4 regions of the Shewanella sp. SP1S2-4 genome follow, and region 1 is predicted to be linked to each of the others. Evidence: predicted binding sites of a transcription regulator. Region 1 holds the regulator's gene; each other region holds the start of a gene.
What was found. Region 1 encodes sigma-54, which starts transcription at its own class of promoters, with help from an activator protein. Its sites were predicted from a motif close to GTTGGCACGNNNNTNGNNT; they were not measured.

Region 1 (4,544 bases):
TCTTAACATGCTAGACATGGTTAAAGCAGGAGTCATTTAATGCCACAGCAAGGATTTTACGGCCCAATCAGTGATGATGTGTGGCAACGCGCGCAAAAGATTAAACTGTTGATTTGTGACGTCGATGGAGTGTTTTCCGACGGCCGTATCTACTTAAGCAATAGCGGCGAAGAGCTAAAAGCCTTCCACACCCGCGACGGCTATGGTGTGCGCTCACTACTCACCAGCGGTTTTAATCTCGCCGTTATCACTGGACGTCAATCCAAAATCGTTGAAAACCGTATGACAGCCCTTGGGGTTACCCATATTTACCAAGGCGTAGATAATAAGTTCGAGCCCTATGAAGCATTGCTCGCACTCTATGGTGTCACCCCGGAAGAAGTAGCATATATCGGTGATGATATTGTCGATTTACCCGTGATGAATGTCGTCGGTTTAGCGGTCAGTGTGGCCGATGGTCATCCCTATGTGCGTCAGCACGCCCACTTTGTCACTACGCTCAATGGTGGCCACGGTGCACTGCGTGAACTCACAGATCTGTTGCTACTCAGTCAAAATAAATTCACTTCGGCCCATGGAATGAGTATATGAGTCGTGTGACACTCGCGATTATTGCTTTTTTTGGAACTGCATTAGTGCTGTATTGGCAAGTGCAGAACAAGCACAGCGGTGATACCGATAATAGAGTTAAAGATCAAAATACCCCAGATTTCATCATTGAAGATCTGCGCAGTGTTGAGTTCAATGAACAAGGGCTAGTCAATAGCCGTGTGACGGCGAAACACATGGAACATTATGATTCAACGAATCAAACTTACTTTACTCAACCTGTTTATCTTGTTTATCCAGACCAAGGTAAAGCACAATGGCAACTCAGTGCAGATCAGGGCAAGCTAAACAAGGAAACGGGCAAGGTTGTACTCGAAAACAATGTTATTATTGATGCCATTAGCGCAGAAGAACCGATCCAGACCTTGTCCACTAGTTATCTGGAACTCGATCTCAATACTATGATAATGACCTCTGACCGTACCATTTACGTCACAGGGAAAGATTTTAATATTCAAGGCCAAGGCCTTTATGCCGACCTCAACGCGCAAGAAGTGAAATTGACCAGTCAGGTAGTAGGAACATATGAAGCAAAATAACGTATTACTTGCCAGCCTAATGCTAATAATGAGCATGAGCGCCTTTGCTAAAGTCGACGACCTAAAGCAGGAAGTTAAAATCAAAGCAGTGAGCCAAACGGCAGATATCAAGAACAACCAGATCATCTTCTTTGGCCCGGTGGAAGTTACCCAAGGCTCGATAAAAATCCAAGCAAATGAACTGCGTGCATTTTCTGCCGAAGGTGAAAATAGCAAAATTTTAGTGGCCACTGGTAACCCAGCAACTTACAGCCAAGTGTTAGACGATGGTCGTCCAGCCTCGGCGAGCGCGAAAGAAATTCGTTACGATATGGCAAGCCGTACCCTAACACTGAAAGGCCAAGCTTCGTTAGATCAAGCGGGTAGCCAAGTGACGGGTAATGTGATCCGCTATAACATCATCCAGCAAAAATTGATTGCTGAGAGCACAGGTAGTGGTGACGATCGCGTGATCACTATTATTCAGCCTGAAAGCTATCAAGATGATGCCAAACCAGACGCGCCAGCAGATAAACCTGTGAAAAAGCAGGACTCTAAATGACCCAAATCACCCTAAGAGCACAAAATCTGGCGAAGAGTTACAAGAGTCGCCAAGTGGTTAAAGACGTCAGTCTGACGGTAAAAACCGGTCAGGTCGTTGGCCTACTCGGCCCGAACGGCGCGGGTAAAACTACCACCTTTTACATGGTCGTCGGTCTGGTTAAAAGCGATAAAGGCCACATCTTTATCGACGATGATGATTTAACCGCAGATCCTATGCACCTGCGTGCCCGCAAAGGTATAGGTTACTTGCCGCAGGAAGCCAGTATCTTCCGTAAACTGACCGTCCATGACAACATCATGGCCGTGCTGCAAACGCGTAAAGAATTAAAAAAAGAGCAAAGGGAAGAAGAGCTAGAGCATCTGCTCGAAGAGTTCCACATTACCCACATCCGTGACAGCCAAGGCATGTCATTGTCGGGCGGTGAACGTCGCCGTGTCGAAATTGCGCGGGCGTTAGCAGCAAATCCTAAGTTCATTTTGCTCGATGAACCCTTTGCTGGTGTCGATCCGATTTCGGTTATCGACATTAAAAAGATTATCGAACAGCTCAAAAGTCGTGGCCTTGGCGTGTTGATCACAGACCACAATGTCCGTGAGACATTAGATGTGTGTGAACATGCCTATATCGTGAGTCACGGAAACTTGATTGCCGAGGGGACACCCGCAGAGATCTTAGACAATCAGCAAGTTAGGGCTGTGTACTTAGGTGAACAATTCAGGCTATAGTTAATCAAGCGGAGCCAATGCAGGTAATTTATGCCACCATTGGACTCCACTCAAGATGATAACAAGCGACCTCATCCAACAATAATAACGTAGGGATCAGCGGTAACATGAAAGCGTCACTCCAGCTCAAACTGGGTCAACAGTTAACCATGACGCCACAATTACAACAGGCCATACGTCTGTTGCAACTGTCGTCATTAGAACTGCAGCAAGAGATCCAGCAAGCCTTAGATTCTAATCCCCTTCTCGAGCTGGAAGAGGATCAATTCGACGCCACTAAAGCCCCTGTAAACCAAACGCTATCCGATACGGATTTCAGTGAATCGAGCACTCTGCCGCCAGAGAAAGACAGCTCCACCATAGACACGGCAGAGTCCTTAACCAAAGAATCCATGCCCGACGAACTCCCCATGGACACCACCTGGGATGAAGTGTTCACCGCCTCCCCCAATTCTGGCCCCGGTGGCAGTCGTGAAGATGATATGCCCTTCCAAGGTGAGACCAGTGAAGGCTTGTATGAGCACTTAGAATGGCAAAAAAACCTCACGCCGTTTTCTGAAACCGATTTAGCCATTGCCACCGCCATTATTGATGCCATTGACGATCAGGGCTATCTCACCCAAAGCACTGAAGAAATTCTCGAAGCTATGGGCAATCCTGAGGTTGAGCTTGACGAAGTCGAAGCCGTACTCAAGCGCATTCAACACTTTGATCCCATTGGTGTTGCCGCCCGCGATTTAAGCGAGTGCCTGTTGATCCAACTGTCGCATTTCGCCGCTGACACGCCCAACCTAGAAAACGCCCGCATGCTGATCAAAGATCATTTAGATCTGATCGCCGCCCGCGATTTTAGATTGTTGATGCGTAAGACTAAATTAAAAGAGGATGAGTTAAGAGACGGCATAGCGCTTATCCAAACCCTCAATCCCCGCCCAGGTTTATTGATTACGCCCAACGATGACGAATACGTCATCCCAGATGTGTCAGTGTCGAAGAAAAATGGCCGCTGGGTGGTTGAGCTGAATCCTGACTGCATGCCAAAAATCAATGTAAACCAACATTATGCCTCGATGGCGCGCAGCACTAAAAGCCAAGCCGATAGCCAATTTATTCGTGGCCATCTGCAAGAGGCTAAATGGTTTATCAAGAGTTTAGAGAGCCGTAATGATACCTTGTTGAAGGTGGCGAACTGTATCGTCCAATATCAGCAAGGTTTCTTTGAATACGGTGAAGAAGCCATGAAACCTATGGTGCTTAACGATATTGCCGAAGCGGTAGAAATGCATGAGTCGACCATCTCACGGGTGACGACACAGAAATACATGCATACCCCTAAGGGACTTTTTGAACTAAAATACTTCTTCTCTAGCCACGTCGGTACTGACGATGGTGGGGAGTGCTCATCCACAGCAATCAGAGCCTTCATTAAGAAACTGGTTGCAGCGGAAAACCAGAAAAAACCATTGAGCGACAGTAAGATGGCACAACTTCTGGCAGAACAAGGGATCAACGTAGCCCGCAGAACCATTGCGAAGTACCGAGAGGCTATGCTCATTCCGCCTTCTAATCAGCGTAAAAGTTTATAACCTACAGTGGATATCGGAGGACGTTTCTATGCAAATAAACCTGAGTGGACACCATGTCGAAATTACCGAATCGTTACGCGCATATGTAGAAGAAAAGTTTTCAAAACTTGAACGCCATTTCGAACAGATCAATAATGTGCACGTTGTGCTCAATGTCGAGAAAATGCAACAGATTGCCGAAGCGAGAATAAATCTTATCGGTGGTGAAGTTTTTGCTACTTCAGAGCATGCTGACATGTATGCCGCTATAGACGCCCTGATTGACAAGCTTGATCGTCAGGTTATTAAACACAAAGAGAAGTTAACAAAACACTAATAATGGAACTTTGTACCATACTGCGGCCGGAGTGCACTACCTGCGCCACTCCGGGCAGCAAGAAAAAGGTACTGGAACTCATCAGCGACTTAGTCGCTGCCCAGTACCCGACCCTCTCATCTCAAGAGATATTCGAAAGCCTAGTGGCGCGCGAAAAGATGGGGAGCACAGGTATAGGTAACGGCATCGCCATTCCACATGGTCGACTAGCCGATATAGATCAGC
Region 2 (4,544 bases), on a different contig from region 1:
CCTTCAACATGGGCGCGGCCTTTATCGTCACAGGTTCAATCAACCAAGCGTGTGTGGAGGCGGGCGCGAGCGAACACACACGTAAGTTACTCGCCACCACAGAAATGGCTGATGTGACTATGGCGCCTGCCGCCGATATGTTCGAAATGGGCGTGAAATTACAAGTAGTTAAGCGCGGTACTCTGTTTCCAATGCGCGCCAATAAGCTTTATGAAATTTATACCCGTTACGATTCAATTGATGCCATCCCCGCGGACGAGCGTAAAAAGCTCGAAGAGCAAGTGTTTCGCGCATCACTCGATGACATTTGGGCGGGCACAGTCGCCCACTTTAACGAACGTGACCCTAAGCAAATCGAGCGTGCACTGGATAACCCCAAACGTAAGATGGCGCTGATTTTCCGCTGGTATTTGGGTCTGTCGAGCCGCTGGTCGAACACAGGTGAAGTCGGCCGCGAAATGGATTACCAAATTTGGGCAGGCCCTGCGCTCGGGGCATTTAATGCGTGGGCAAAAGGCAGTTATTTAGATGACTATAAAGCCCGTAATGCGGTCGATTTAGCCAAACATTTAATGGTGGGCGCGGCGTATCAATCCCGCATTAACTTGCTGTTATCCCAAGGGGTTAGCATTCCAGTTAGCCTGCAACGCTGGAAACCGCTAAATCGTTTTTAACCCCTAACGGACTATCGAGACATCAAGTAGGGACTCAACTCCCTACTTGATGCAGTCTTCTTCACTACCTCGTTAAATCGAAGCCGCCGACCTTATTACCAATCTAATCCCTTGAGTTATTGGCTCTGTTTGTGCCAATGCCGCTAAGCACTGGCGCTCCAGTGGTACGCCGTAAACCCATCCTTGGGGGCTCAACGGAAAAGTCCCTTTTCCGATGGCCACTGCCGCGACAATGCACGCCTGCAACCAATCGAATACATGCTGCCTAATTTAAGAATGGACTGCGAGGCAAACTTTGATAGGACATATCCCTTCCCCAAAAATCTACATACCACATGATTTGTGAATAAAGTTTTTTGTCATTCAAAAGTATCGTTTTGTGCATTATTTCAAATAATACTTTCAATCAAGTCTTAATATTCAATATCTTATAAACAATTCGCCAAACAAAATACGTAGTAATACAGATGCATACTTTCTACCCAGAATGATATTTACTATCGTGCAAAGCTCCTTATAAATCATTAATTTGCGAGTCACCTCGCCAAGTAATTGAAGGTAAGATTATGCGCATTATATAAGTGTAAAATATCTATGAGCATAGAAGGTCAAGGTTCAGTTGACTCCATTGGAATAGATCAAGAAGGTGTCGTGGTGCTAACCCTCTCAGATCATTTGGAATGGGATGACGGGCATCTATTTCTACACAGGAAAAGATTAATACCGACTTGGCTTTCTTGGAGTCTGGTGAAATATTTGAAACCAATCCAGATTCAAAGGGTAAAGAATTTAAAATTAATATTCTATGCAAGTATGAGCCTACTGCTTCTGCAATGTGGTTCATATCACAATGCACAGATATCATTAATCAAGCGGGGTTCGGTTTGGTTATGAGGTGAACACTTAACAAGGCCTAGCATTGCGTCTTTCAAACTTAACATTTGCTCGCTGTTGGCGGCGTTAAACAACTTGGCGGGCCACTGTCGTAACTTTGACGTAAGGTTGTCATAACTAAAATCAAGATTTTCGGATGATGATTAGCCTTTAGCAATCATTATTAGGAACTAGAAAATGGAACAGATGATAAACAAAGACTTAGTTAAGAAGCTTCGAAACGAACGTTCTTGGTCACAAGATCAACTTGCCACAATCTCAGGACTGAGCATTCGTACTATTCAGAGAATAGAAAGCGAAGGCACAAGCTCTTTAGAATCAAAAAGAGCGTTAGCGGCAGCTTTTGATATTAACGTTAGCAATCTAGATATTAATACCACCGCAGCTGGCACTTTGGCATCCATTCATCGTGGTCATAAGTTTGGGTTAGCGGGTGCCACTCTGGGTCTTTTAAGCGCCTATATTGGAATATCTATATCTTTTGCCTCAGGGCATATTACGTCGGGTGAAGCAGGAATATATTATGGAGGTCTTGGTGCGTTCTATGGTATTTGCTGTGCCGTCATTGCCGTACTTTCTAAAAGATATCATACAAATGCTGCTTTATAGGACGCTCTCAGCAGTTGCTGGCGGTGGTAGTTAATGCGCAAGTGCTGACCTTACCGCAAATTATTGTCTCTTTCTCAGCCTAGTTATCAACATCTTCATCTAAGCCGATACTCAAATGGTATCGGTTTTTTTTGCTGTGCTCCTCTATTTTCTGACTGCAACTCTTACCGAAGCTTAGGTAAAAATTGCCTGCCCCACGTTTAGCACATTCGTATCCGCTTCAAACCAATCAATTAAATTTCATTTAAAATCAATAAACTAATTAAAATATGCAAAGTTGGCATTATGTTCGCAATCTAGAAATAACCATTAGCCGTTACCTTACAAATGACACAAACGGTCATGCGAAGGATTAAGACAAGGGCAGGAGGTTCATATGTTAGGTTGGACATTAGTATTTCTGGTTGTTGCTGTTATTGCAGGCCTATTAGGATTTACTGGGATAGCTGGCGCAGCGGCGGGCATAGCGAAAATCATTTTCTTAATCTTTATTGTGTTATTAGTGATTTCCCTGCTGGTTAATGCCTTTAGAGGCAAGTCACCACGACTTTAATTATTTTTTAGAAAGGAGATGTATATGAAACCATTTACTCTGATGACAAGCGCTTCACTGGCATTATTACTCGCCCTCGGTTTAACCGCTTGTAGCGATAACAAAGCCGAAGACGCAGGCGAAAAAATTGATGAAGTGATGACAGATACAGGTAACGCCATCGAAGATGCCTGTGAAGAAGTCAAAGAAGGTGTTAAAGCTAAAGATACTAAGTGCTAAGCAAACCTCACTCTAGGGTGGCAATAGACTCGTCTACTGCCACCCTTTTGAGTTAGCACCTAATTTAAACTTGAGTTAGAACCTGATTTCAACGACGCGATTCACCGATGCAGTCAGCCGTTGAACATGCAGCGGTAAAATCAAATGAACAGCATTGGAGGGCGCGTATGCTAAGCAAAATCCACATCAAATATTTCTACTTAGCAGGTGCCGTACTGCTAGCCTATTTTGCAGTAACGGGTACGTCTCCCCTGCTCACCTTTATTTGGGCTTGGACAAGCCTGTCGCTATTTTTAGTCGGTTCAGCCTACTGGTTTAATCTCGCCAGCATTTTTAGAAAGCGCCAAGATGGCACTATCCCTTGGTATATTCGCTGGGGCTTTATTCCGTTTTTATTGGGCTGTCGGCTGTATAATCATTGGGCCAGAAAACGCGACTCTGTGCCGTCGATGCAAAAGATAGATGAGCAGTTGTATCTCGGCTGCCGATTATTTTCTGCGGATCTGGATAAAATCAAAGCCAATAAGATTACCGCCATTCTTGATGTGACCGCCGAGTTTGATGGCTTAGATTGGTCGCAGTTTGAAGATCATATCGAGTATTTGAACATTCCCATCCTCGACCATAGCGTGCCGACCAGTGCCCAGCTCAATCAAGCCGTTAACTGGTTGCATCGCCAAGTGCGCGCCAATAAACAGGTGCTGATCCACTGTGCTATGGGGCGCGGCCGCTCAGTACTGGTACTCGCCGCCTATTTAGTCTGTAAAGATAAACAGCGCAACTTCGCCGAAGTACTGCAACAGATAAAGCAAGTTCGCAAAACCGCGGGCTTAAACAAATGGCAATTACGCGCCCTTGAACACATGCTCAAGCAAGGCAAAATCAACATCCATAAAGTGGCGTGGATTATCGCCAACCCGGTCTCTGGCGGCGGCAAATGGCAACAATATGGCGAGCAGATCCAAGACGAACTAAAAGCCTATTTTGACCTAACGTTAAAGCTCACTACCGAAAATATCAGCGCAAATACCTTCGCCCAAAAAGCCCGCAGTAGCGGCGCAGATATCATTATTGCCTGTGGTGGCGATGGCACAGTGACAGAGGTGGCATCGGAAATAGTGAACACTGACATCGCCTTAGGGATCATTCCCTTAGGCACCACTAACGCCCTCAGCCACGCGCTATTTGGTTTAGGCAGTAAGCTCATTCCTGTCTCTCAGGCACTGGACAATATTATCCAAGGACATAGCCAAGCCATAGATACGGCTCGTTGTAATGAACAACTAGTCTTGTTACTTGTGGGGATTGGCTTTGAACAGCAGATGATTGAATCAGCCAACCGTGAACGTAAAAATGCCCTCGGCCAGTTTGCCTACCTAGATGGTTTATGGCGCGCCGTCAATGCCGATGTCACTTTAACCATACAGCTCAGCTTAGATGATGCCGAGCCCACAACATTGACCACCCATAGCCTGATCGTTGCCAATGCCGCCCCGTTTACCAGCGTATTAGCACAGGGCGATGGCGAGCCAAACATGACAGATGGCCTGCTCGATATTACCTGGCTAGATTCGGGGGATGAACCTAAGGAGCAG
Region 3 (4,544 bases), on a different contig from region 1:
CCTACCACGAAGGTATTCCGGGTCATCATATGCAGATAGCCATTTCCCAAGAGCTGCAAAATATTCCTAAGTTCCGCAAATTTGGTGGCTATACCGCGTATATCGAGGGCTGGGGTTTATATAGCGAATCTTTCCCGAAAGAAATGGGACTCTACGCCGATCCCTATTCTGACTTTGGTCGTCTAGCAATGGAGCTATGGCGTGCATGTCGCTTAGTCGTTGATACTGGTATCCACGCTAAAAAGTGGACCCGCGAGCAAGGCATTGCCTATTACGTGGATAATACGCCCAATGCTAAATCGGATGCGGTGAAAATGGTTGAACGCCATATCGTTATGCCATCGCAAGCGACAGCCTATAAAGTGGGCATGATTAAGCTGCTGGAACTCAGACATAAAGCAGAACAACAGCTTGGCAGTCAATTTGATATCCGCGACTTCCATACGCTAGTACTTGCTAACGGCGCATTACCGCTGGATGTGTTAGAGCAACAAGTTGATCTCTGGATAGCCAGCAAGAAGAAGGCCTAATACCCTGATGTTTTAATGCCTTAATGCCTAGCCGTGAAGCATTGTTAACCTGCTTCACGACTAAAGCGACATCGATGAAAGTCTTAAGCTACGCCCAATAAAAAAGCCACTCGAAAGTGGCTTTTTTATTGGTACCATTATCCCGTTAGATAACAGAACCCTTCTCACTGTGGGTCACTATATTTGTTGTATTAATTTATGCTTTAGCACTCGCCTTCACATCACTTAACACACAGTTGCGACTTTAGGGTACAGGGAGACAAAACGCTTACCCAAGGCTGCACAAACCATCAATAAAAAATTACCTCAGCGATAAGGCTGAGGTAAACCAAAAACTAGGATGATGGTTTAAAGAGCCAACATTGTTTTAGTTCTCAAACTTCTGTTGGCTGTGATCCAAAACTGCATTAATGCCGACCTGTACACAAAAATTGAAAGGGGTCATTTCCAATAAACGTATAGGACTCAGGTCATTCCGAATCAACTGCCACCATTGTATTCAATTAAGAACAGAGTTCAAGGATGTTATAAAAAACAGCTTTAGAACACCCTAAAAAATCATTCGCAAATGTACCCACCAATTCAACCTAAAGCATTGATTTTAAATAGTCACAAAAGTGCCTAGTTAATTTAAAATCACATATAACTGGTTTTGAGAACAATGTTTCCTATTTTACTGACGTTTACTGAATAATTCGACATAGGGCGCATCCCAATACGGCGGCGTTCCTATGTGATCTTTGATGAATTCGATAAAAGAACTGACCTTAGGTGCTAAGTGCTTACGACGGGGATAAACCGCCTGCAATGGCAGATGGTGGGTCAATTGCCAATCCTTCAGTAAAGGCACTAATGTCCCCTTGGCAATTTCATCTTCCATCAGATAACTTGCAAGATACACAACCCCAAGACCACTGATTGCGGCGGATTTTAATGCGGGTGCGTTATCCACCCTGAAATTGCCCGATACGCCAATTTCACAGTAATCATCACCCTTCTTAAATTGCCACATGCTGTGCTCGTGCCACTCGCCTTGATAGACCAAACAATTGTGGTCAACTAACTGCTCAGGTCGAGTTGGTTCGCCATGTTGAGCAATGTAGCCTGGAGAAGCAACTAACAGGAATTGGCACTTCATCAGAGGTCTAGCAACCATGCCAAGCGGTAATTGCTCCGACATAGTTAACAGTAAGTCTAAGCCTTCACTCACTACATCTACTTTATGGTCCAGTAAGCTCACTTGTAGCTCAAGCTCAGGATGTTTTGCCATAAAGGATGGCAGCGCAGGAATGATATGCATCACCCCAAAGGACTGGGAAATCCCCACCTTAAGCACGCCGCGGGTCGCATCATTTAAGTTATGCACGCTGGCTATCGCTTGTTCAGCGTCACGCAGCAATTCTTCACCTTGCAGATACAGCAAATGCCCTGCTTCAGTCAGGCTTAAGCTGCGGGTGGTACGTTGGATTAATTGAACACCAAGTCTATGTTCAAGATCGGCGACTTGTGTACTGACCTTAGACTTAGAAATCCCAAGCCTTCTTGCGGCGGCACTAAAACTACCAGCTCTGGCCACATGAGTAAAAATCGCAATAGGTTCTAACAGTTCTAACATGGAAGTCGCCTTAAGCTGTTTACGACAATGATATTAACTTTCGGTGAATAGCAGTGGTTAGCGTAATCATCGCTTAAAAATAACCATAGCATTGATATCTCGCATTAAAGTGATATAACGCAGAGATTTAGACCGAAAAAGTCCACTAAAGTAGGGTGTTATATCTGACTGATATGCCAGCTTTTAATTATATTTTAAGAGTATACCAAATATTCGTCTCTAGACTGTAACATTCCGAACTAAATCGCTGCAAGCCAAGCCTACAAGCCACATCGACTTTATCCTCATAGCTTTCGCCACTAAGAATTAGCCAATAAAAAAGCCCCTAGGCGATAAATTGACTAGGGGCGTAGCATTCAAATTTGACTCATGCACAAGGAGATAGAAGTTATTGCAGTTAAAAGCAAGGGCTATTCACAAAAACTATTAGTAAGGACGATTAACAAGAACTATTCACGCAGCTCCTTGGTTGAGTTTTGTGTCAACGCATAAGGCGCGAGTTCTGGTACCTCTTGGCGTAATTGATTTTCAAGCACTAACAGATTTTCAAATCGGTCGCACAAACGGTCAGCTTTAGCTTCCAGTCCCTTAGATTGACTCTCAATTTGTTGCTCAATATCTTGGCCTAAGTTGTCCATTTTTTTGGAGAAGGCATCCATCTTGGCTTCAAAACTATCACCGTCACCCGACATGATTTGGCCACCTATGGTCATCATAATGGTGCCCACTGAGTTCTGAACAATTTGCTCCATTTCCTGCTCGAATTCGTCGTTAAAGGTGTTCTGAATCGAGTCCTCCGTCGCGCCGAGATAGAAGCTATCGCCATGACGGTAGGCAACTGAATCAACACGCTTTTGGACGCCTGCCATCATTTCATCGAATTTAGCACCGGCCGCATCGCCCATTAAAGGGGTTAACGCCATGCTCACCGCTTGCGAAGCTAATGCGACGGCCTCGTTCACGACTTCAATCACTTCAGGCACTTGCGTCGACACTTCATCGGCGTATTGAGTCACTAGCTTTTTTTGCTTATCGGTTAAGTTTACTTGTTTGCCTTCAACAAATAACTTATCGACTTCGATGCGATACTTTTCGGTGCCCTTCTCGCTCATGACTAATTTTTTAGGCTCAACCATAACGTCATAATTTAAAGAGACTTCACAACGTTCATCGACTTTAGGCTCTGTTTGCGCTTGCGCCAACTGTAGGCCAGATGTCCCTAAAATCACGCCGGATAAGGCAAATCCAGTTAATAGCTTATTTAATTTCATGTTGTTCGTCCTTTAATCTGAATAATTCGATAAACCTAAACTACTGAATAGCTTATAGCAGGAGACGTGCCAACTTTATAACAATATGATTATGTTGGATTTAGGAAAGTTAGCACTAAAAGGTCATTAGCGAAATTCGCTAACTTTTAGTCTGATAGTGCTAATAAAAACGTGAAGTAAAACTAGAAAATGGAACGACCAAGGCGTTGGCTTAAATGCTCAAGCATGGCAGTGCCAGCAAGCGAATTGCCATTGCCATCGAGTTCTGGCGACCAAACACAAATCGACAGTTCCCCAGGAATAACGGCAATGATGCCACCACCGACACCACTTTTACCAGGCATACCGACACGATAGGCAAACTCGCCCGCTCCATCGTATAGGCCCGAAGTCGCCAACAGGGCATTAAGCTGCCGAGTTTGCACCTGAGAGATAAGCTCAGTCCCAATTATGCTTTTGCCGCGATTAGCCAAGTACAACATGGCTTTAGACAAGTCAGCGCAATTCATCTTTAAGGCGCAGTAATGAAAATAGGTGCGTAGCACAGTATCAACATCGCCTTGAAAATTACCAAAGGACTTCATCAAATAAGCAATCGCCGCATTGCGCGCACTATGCTGATATTCTGAGTCGGCCACTTGTTTGTCGAAACTGACTTTATCGTTTTGGCTTAGTTGCCTAACTAACTCGAGCATTCTGTGTTTAGGTGCACCTAAACGACTCTGCAATAAGTCAGCAATCACTAACGCGCCAGCATTGATAAATGGGTTGCGCGGCTTGCCACGTTCTAACTCGACTTGTACTAAAGAGTTGAATGAATGGCCCGAAGGTTCTTTGCCAACTCGGCTCCAAATTTCGGCTTCTTCATATAAAGTTAACGCTAAGGTTAAGCTGAAAACTTTGGAGATACTTTGAATCGAAAACGGCTCAAGGTAATCGCCCGCACCTAAGGTTTCACCATCAACGGTTGTGACGGCAATGCCTAATTTTCCAGCATCAACGCTGGCCAGTGCGGGGATGTAATCTGCAACCTTTCCTTGGCCGAGCAAGGGTCGAACTTTCTCGACCACTTCCTCAAGTAATGCCAACTCGGGCATTAACCCCACCAAATGTCGTACAGTTCGCTAA
Region 4 (4,544 bases), on a different contig from region 1:
CAGAAACAGTATCAGCATCGACCTCGTCCGTGCTAGAAGTATCAATCAGCTTGGAGCTTGCCAAGTCCAATGTATCAACTATTTCATCAGCGATTAAAGATGTTGCAGACATTTCATTCTTAGTAGTCGATGGCGCTAGGGTTTCAGACCGCAAAGTTTGACTCGCAGGGCTAAACTTCAACATTGATTCATCTACGTCGTCAGAAGTTCGCAGTGCCTCAGAATTAAGATCCAACCTTGCTCCCCGCAGTTCAGCGTTTACACTCGCAACTTGATTCGCATATTTATCAGTTGAAAATGATTTATCGTCTTTAAGTTCAGTCACATCAGCGTCTTTCAATATCACGCTTTCTAAAATTTTTGATGGTGCTGTTTCTGCTGCATTTTCAAGCTCTGATAAGTCTAAACTTTCAGATATTTTACTGTTCGGCGAAATGACTTGTGCCTTGAGAGAGGCGGAATGTGATTCAAGGCTTTTATCCATAGACGACTGTGATTTTAATGCCTCTACCGCCTCATCAAGTAAAACTTTCTTCCCCTGTATTGCTTCAACAGATAATTCGTCGGCTGCGTCTTTGTCAGCCCGTATATTTTCAATTGGCAATGCCTCTACTGATATTTTAGTCGCTAACAATCTTTCTTTGGGTAATACCTCTACTGATACTTTATCCGTAGACACATTATTAGTGCTATCAGTCTCATCTGATGACGCAGTATTTAGTTGAAACTGGTCAGTTAACTTTTTGAGTTCTGAGGAAAATGAAATGTCAGTATCTAACATCTTTTGTAGGCCCGATAGCTCGCCATTTGAGGACTTGCTATTACTTTTCTCAGTTGCCAGGTTAACTTCACTTGACGTTAAAATATCAGCCTTACCTTGCGCTGAGCCTGAGATGTCGACAACTGGAAGCTCAGTGTTCATCGCTTTCATTGATGCTTGTATACCCGTCAACTCAACGGTACTGAGAGCATCGCTTTCCAACAAAGTATCACCAGACTCATTATTGTCCTCTTGGGAAGAGCCAAACGGCAAACTCTCTCCCTCTGATGCCGTTTTCTTCATGTCATTTGCCATACTGATCTGGGCGAAGATAAGATTAACGTCAGCGTCATCCGTTGATATGTCTTTATCTTTTACTTTATCAGTAGAGGCGATCTGCACTTTATCGTCAGTATTCGCGACAGCCTTTTTAGGCGCGGAAATAGAAAATGAGCTAGCGGAGACAGACGCAAGTGTAGATGAAAAGTCTTCATTATTAGACTCTTGGGAAGATGTCTTAGCGGAATTGGCCGCAGAGTTGCCTGTTTTACTCAACAGGATATTGGTCATTTGTTGCATAAGTGCTCCCAAACATCACCCAGCAGAAAAAGAAAATGGCTAGGTAGAAACGTCAATTAAACACTGCGGTTGCAGGGTCATGGACTAAATCAAAGCAAATAAGATGCCAAAACTTCAGTTTTTACTGCGGCATATTGAAAAGAATAAAACTCAGGGAAAAAAGTCGAACAAATGTTCTGCACCATAAGCGGCAACAGAAAACTGAACTCATAGAGGTTAGTGAATGGCAAAGATACCGATCATTTAACGCACCATTACACTAACGCTGATGACGGCGATAAAACTGCTGAGAAGCAAATTCATCGGTCATTTTCTGCTCCCGTTTTTGTTCAACAACTTGGCGCTTCTTCTCTTTACTCGCTAAGAGTAATTCCACAGCCTTACGTTTTTTTTGTTTTTCCAACCAATGCTGTTGTCGATATTCTTTTTGTTTTTCACCGTCGGCTACAACGCGATTTTGCTGAGTAATAGCGTCATCAATCTGACGAATAAAGCGATGAAACTGGTGATAGTGACTGGCACTAATGGCTTGGCCTTGCTGGGATTGCATTTGCTTCATGTATTCTAAGCGATAGTTATTGAGTGCACTGAGTTGATTCAGCCGTTTTTGACACTCTAACTGCGCCGACTTTAACAATAACGCCGCTTGTTCTTCGGCATCATTGGCGAGCTTTAACACTAACAACAAGGGATCGGCGTTAGCCATACTAGACCTCGATTAATTCGATGACGCCATTATTTGCACTGTGCGGCAAGTTGCCCGAGCATGACTTGGCTATCGGCAAAACTGAATGCATCACGCATGGTTTGGCGTAAAAAAGCATTCATCGCCGGCTGTAATCGTATCGCGTTATCGATTCGAGGATCGCTGCCTTGGGCATAAGCACCAATTGAAATCAAATCCCGATTTTGCTGATACAAGGAATAGGTTTGTTTCACGCGGCGCATCGCTTCCAAGTGTTCATTGGAGATCACCATAGGTGCTACCCGGCTAATGGAGGCTTCAATATCAATCGCAGGATAATGCCCAGAGTCCGCAAGCGAACGTGACAAGACTATGTGACCATCAAGAATCGCCCGCGATGCATCGGCAATGGGATCCTGTTGATCGTCCCCTTCCGTCAACACAGTATAAAATGCCGTAATTGAACCTTGACCTGGGCCACCGTTGCCAGCACGCTCAACTAAACGCGGCAGCTTGGCAAATACTGAAGGCGGATAGCCTTTGGTGGCTGGCGGCTCACCCACAGCCAAAGCAATTTCCCGCTGCGCCTGGGCGTAACGCGTCAAACTATCCATTAATAACAAGACGTTATAGCCTAAATCGCGAAAGTATTCGGCAATGCGAGTCGAGGTTTCACAGGCGCGCAGGCGCATCAGCGGCGAGGTATCTGCAGGGGCGGCAACAACAACAGAACGCGCTCGACCTTTTTCACCAAGAATCTCTTCAATAAACTCTTTTACTTCACGGCCACGCTCGCCCACCAGCCCAACCACAATAATGTCGGCAGTGGTACCGCGAGTCATCATACCTAAGAGCACACTCTTACCCACACCTGAACCAGCAAACAAGCCCATACGTTGGCCTTTGCCCACTGTCAGCATGGCATTAATGGCGCGAACACCGACGTCCAGCGGCTCGGTAATAGCACGGCGAGATAATGGATTAATGGCAGCGCTATGTCTTGGCGCTTGTTGATCTGTCTGCAACGCACCTAAACCATCTAAAGGCACACCGTTGCCATCGAGCACGCGTCCTAACAGGGACAAGCCGACATTGAGTCCAGTTTGTTCCCCTAAAGGCACCACCCGGGCACCGGGTAATACTCCACGTAATTCTTCGATAGGCATTAAATACAGGAGTTCGCCATCAAAGCCGACGACTTCTGCAATTAACTCGCCCGCCATGGTTTCGATGGAACATAAGCTGCCCACTGGCGCACGGCAACCGCTCGCCTCTAAGGTTAAGCCAACAACACGCACGAGTTGACCACTGGCCACAGCTCGAAATGGCGGCACTTTTTCCTGATGGTGATTCAGCCTATTCAGCAGTTGGTGTTGGCGATTTTGCATCTGTTCCGGCATCCGATTGGGTATCTAAGTGCTCACCTGTGTTTGAGGTAGATTGCATGTCCTCAGTGTCTTGGTTAACCGTATCGACAGCTTGGTCATCAGGCGTTTGATCATCAAGCTCAGACTCAAGCGCCACAGCCACTTGTTTGGCAGTATCTTCAGCTTCAATCGTCTCTTGCAGTTGATGCTGTTTATCACTCAAATGCGCATGTTGATTTCGTAATGACTCAAACACAGTATCGATGCGCGATGAAAGCGTTAAATCCACTAAAGAGCGATGACTGCTCAGAATACAATCGCCTGCACTTAACGTCGGATCGACTTCAAGTTCCCATTTACTGCGGGTCAGTTGGGCGGTGGAATAAAGTTGTTCGACAAGGATCACATCGTCAGGATGCAGCCGAATAGTCACCGCTTGCTCCTTAATGGGTAGCGACTCTATGCCTAAGCGTAATGCCGAAAGCACTTGTTCTGGATGGGTTTTTAATTCGTGGCCTATGACAGATTTAGCTAATGTCATACTCAAGTTCAGTAGGGAGAGCTCAATATCGCCATCGAGTAATTGCAATGGCTTTTCAAATTGCGTTAATAAGGCTTCAAACCGCGAAAGTAAAACTTTGGCTTGAGCTAAACCGGTTTCTAATCCTTGCTCATGCCCTTGGGCGAGCCCTTCGGTATGGCCTTGCTCTAAGCCTTCTAAGCGACCTTTTTCTAGCCCTTGCTCGTAACCTTGTTGTTTACCTTCGGCAAACCCTTCTTCTTCAGCTTGGGCGCGAATGTCTTCAATCTCGGCCATCGTCGGCGGAGAAACACTCTCAACCGTCGTCGGCTTAGCGGCTTGATGATTCGAATGGCCGAACAAATTCGAGATAGAATCGTCATCGGCTTCAGTCACATCTGGCAGTGCCCAGTGACTAAACTCAATATCACCGTCGCTCAAGACCTTATTTGACGGTTTATTGTCGCTCGGATTAGAGGAACTCATCGCCACCACCGCCGCCTAACATAATTTCGCCGCTGTCACTTAAGCGACGGGCAATAGACAGGATTTCTTTTTGGGCGACTTCCACTTCACTGATACGGATTGGGCCCATGGCCTCAAGATCGTCACGCAGCAATTCAGCGGCACGTT

Region 2: a site for sigma-54 is predicted at 2,454-2,472, ahead of Q4Q52_RS00635 (DUF1328 domain-containing protein). Genes of this name have one in related genera too.
Region 3: a site for sigma-54 is predicted at 3,472-3,490, ahead of Q4Q52_RS01065 (YggN family protein). Genes of this name have one in related genera too.
Region 4: a site for sigma-54 is predicted at 1,432-1,450, ahead of Q4Q52_RS06140 (flagellar hook-length control protein FliK). Genes of this name have one in related genera too.

Annotation. Positions count from the first base shown of each region.
Region 1 is NZ_JAUOET010000013.1:6,481-11,024, reverse strand. It holds gene Q4Q52_RS13010 (KpsF/GutQ family sugar-phosphate isomerase) at 1-40, shown strand, start outside; gene kdsC (3-deoxy-manno-octulosonate-8-phosphatase KdsC) at 40-591, shown strand; gene lptC (LPS export ABC transporter periplasmic protein LptC) at 588-1,148, shown strand; gene lptA (lipopolysaccharide transport periplasmic protein LptA) at 1,135-1,689, shown strand; gene lptB (LPS export ABC transporter ATP-binding protein) at 1,686-2,417, shown strand; gene Q4Q52_RS12985 (RNA polymerase factor sigma-54) at 2,525-4,003, shown strand; gene hpf (ribosome hibernation promoting factor) at 4,032-4,319, shown strand; gene ptsN (PTS IIA-like nitrogen regulatory protein PtsN) at 4,322-4,544, shown strand, end outside.
Region 2 is NZ_JAUOET010000001.1:155,012-159,555, forward strand. It holds gene pfaD (eicosapentaenoate synthase subunit PfaD) at 1-674, shown strand, start outside; partial or broken gene Q4Q52_RS00620 (hypothetical protein) at 1,269-1,328, shown strand; gene Q4Q52_RS00625 (DUF6572 domain-containing protein) at 1,412-1,573, shown strand; gene Q4Q52_RS00630 (helix-turn-helix transcriptional regulator) at 1,746-2,177, shown strand; gene Q4Q52_RS00635 (DUF1328 domain-containing protein) at 2,554-2,730, shown strand; gene Q4Q52_RS00640 (hypothetical protein) at 2,755-2,949, shown strand; gene Q4Q52_RS00645 (diacylglycerol kinase family protein) at 3,117-4,544, shown strand, end outside.
Region 3 is NZ_JAUOET010000001.1:244,926-249,469, forward strand. It holds gene Q4Q52_RS01055 (DUF885 domain-containing protein) at 1-530, shown strand, start outside; gene Q4Q52_RS01060 (LysR family transcriptional regulator) at 1,204-2,145, opposite strand; gene Q4Q52_RS01065 (YggN family protein) at 2,595-3,416, opposite strand; gene glsB (glutaminase B) at 3,599-4,513, opposite strand; gene Q4Q52_RS01075 (YggL family protein) at 4,513-4,544, opposite strand, start outside.
Region 4 is NZ_JAUOET010000004.1:21,441-25,984, forward strand. It holds gene Q4Q52_RS06140 (flagellar hook-length control protein FliK) at 1-1,339, opposite strand, end outside; gene fliJ (flagellar export protein FliJ) at 1,599-2,045, opposite strand; gene fliI (flagellar protein export ATPase FliI) at 2,075-3,412, opposite strand; gene fliH (flagellar assembly protein FliH) at 3,381-4,397, opposite strand; gene fliG (flagellar motor switch protein FliG) at 4,384-4,544, opposite strand, start outside.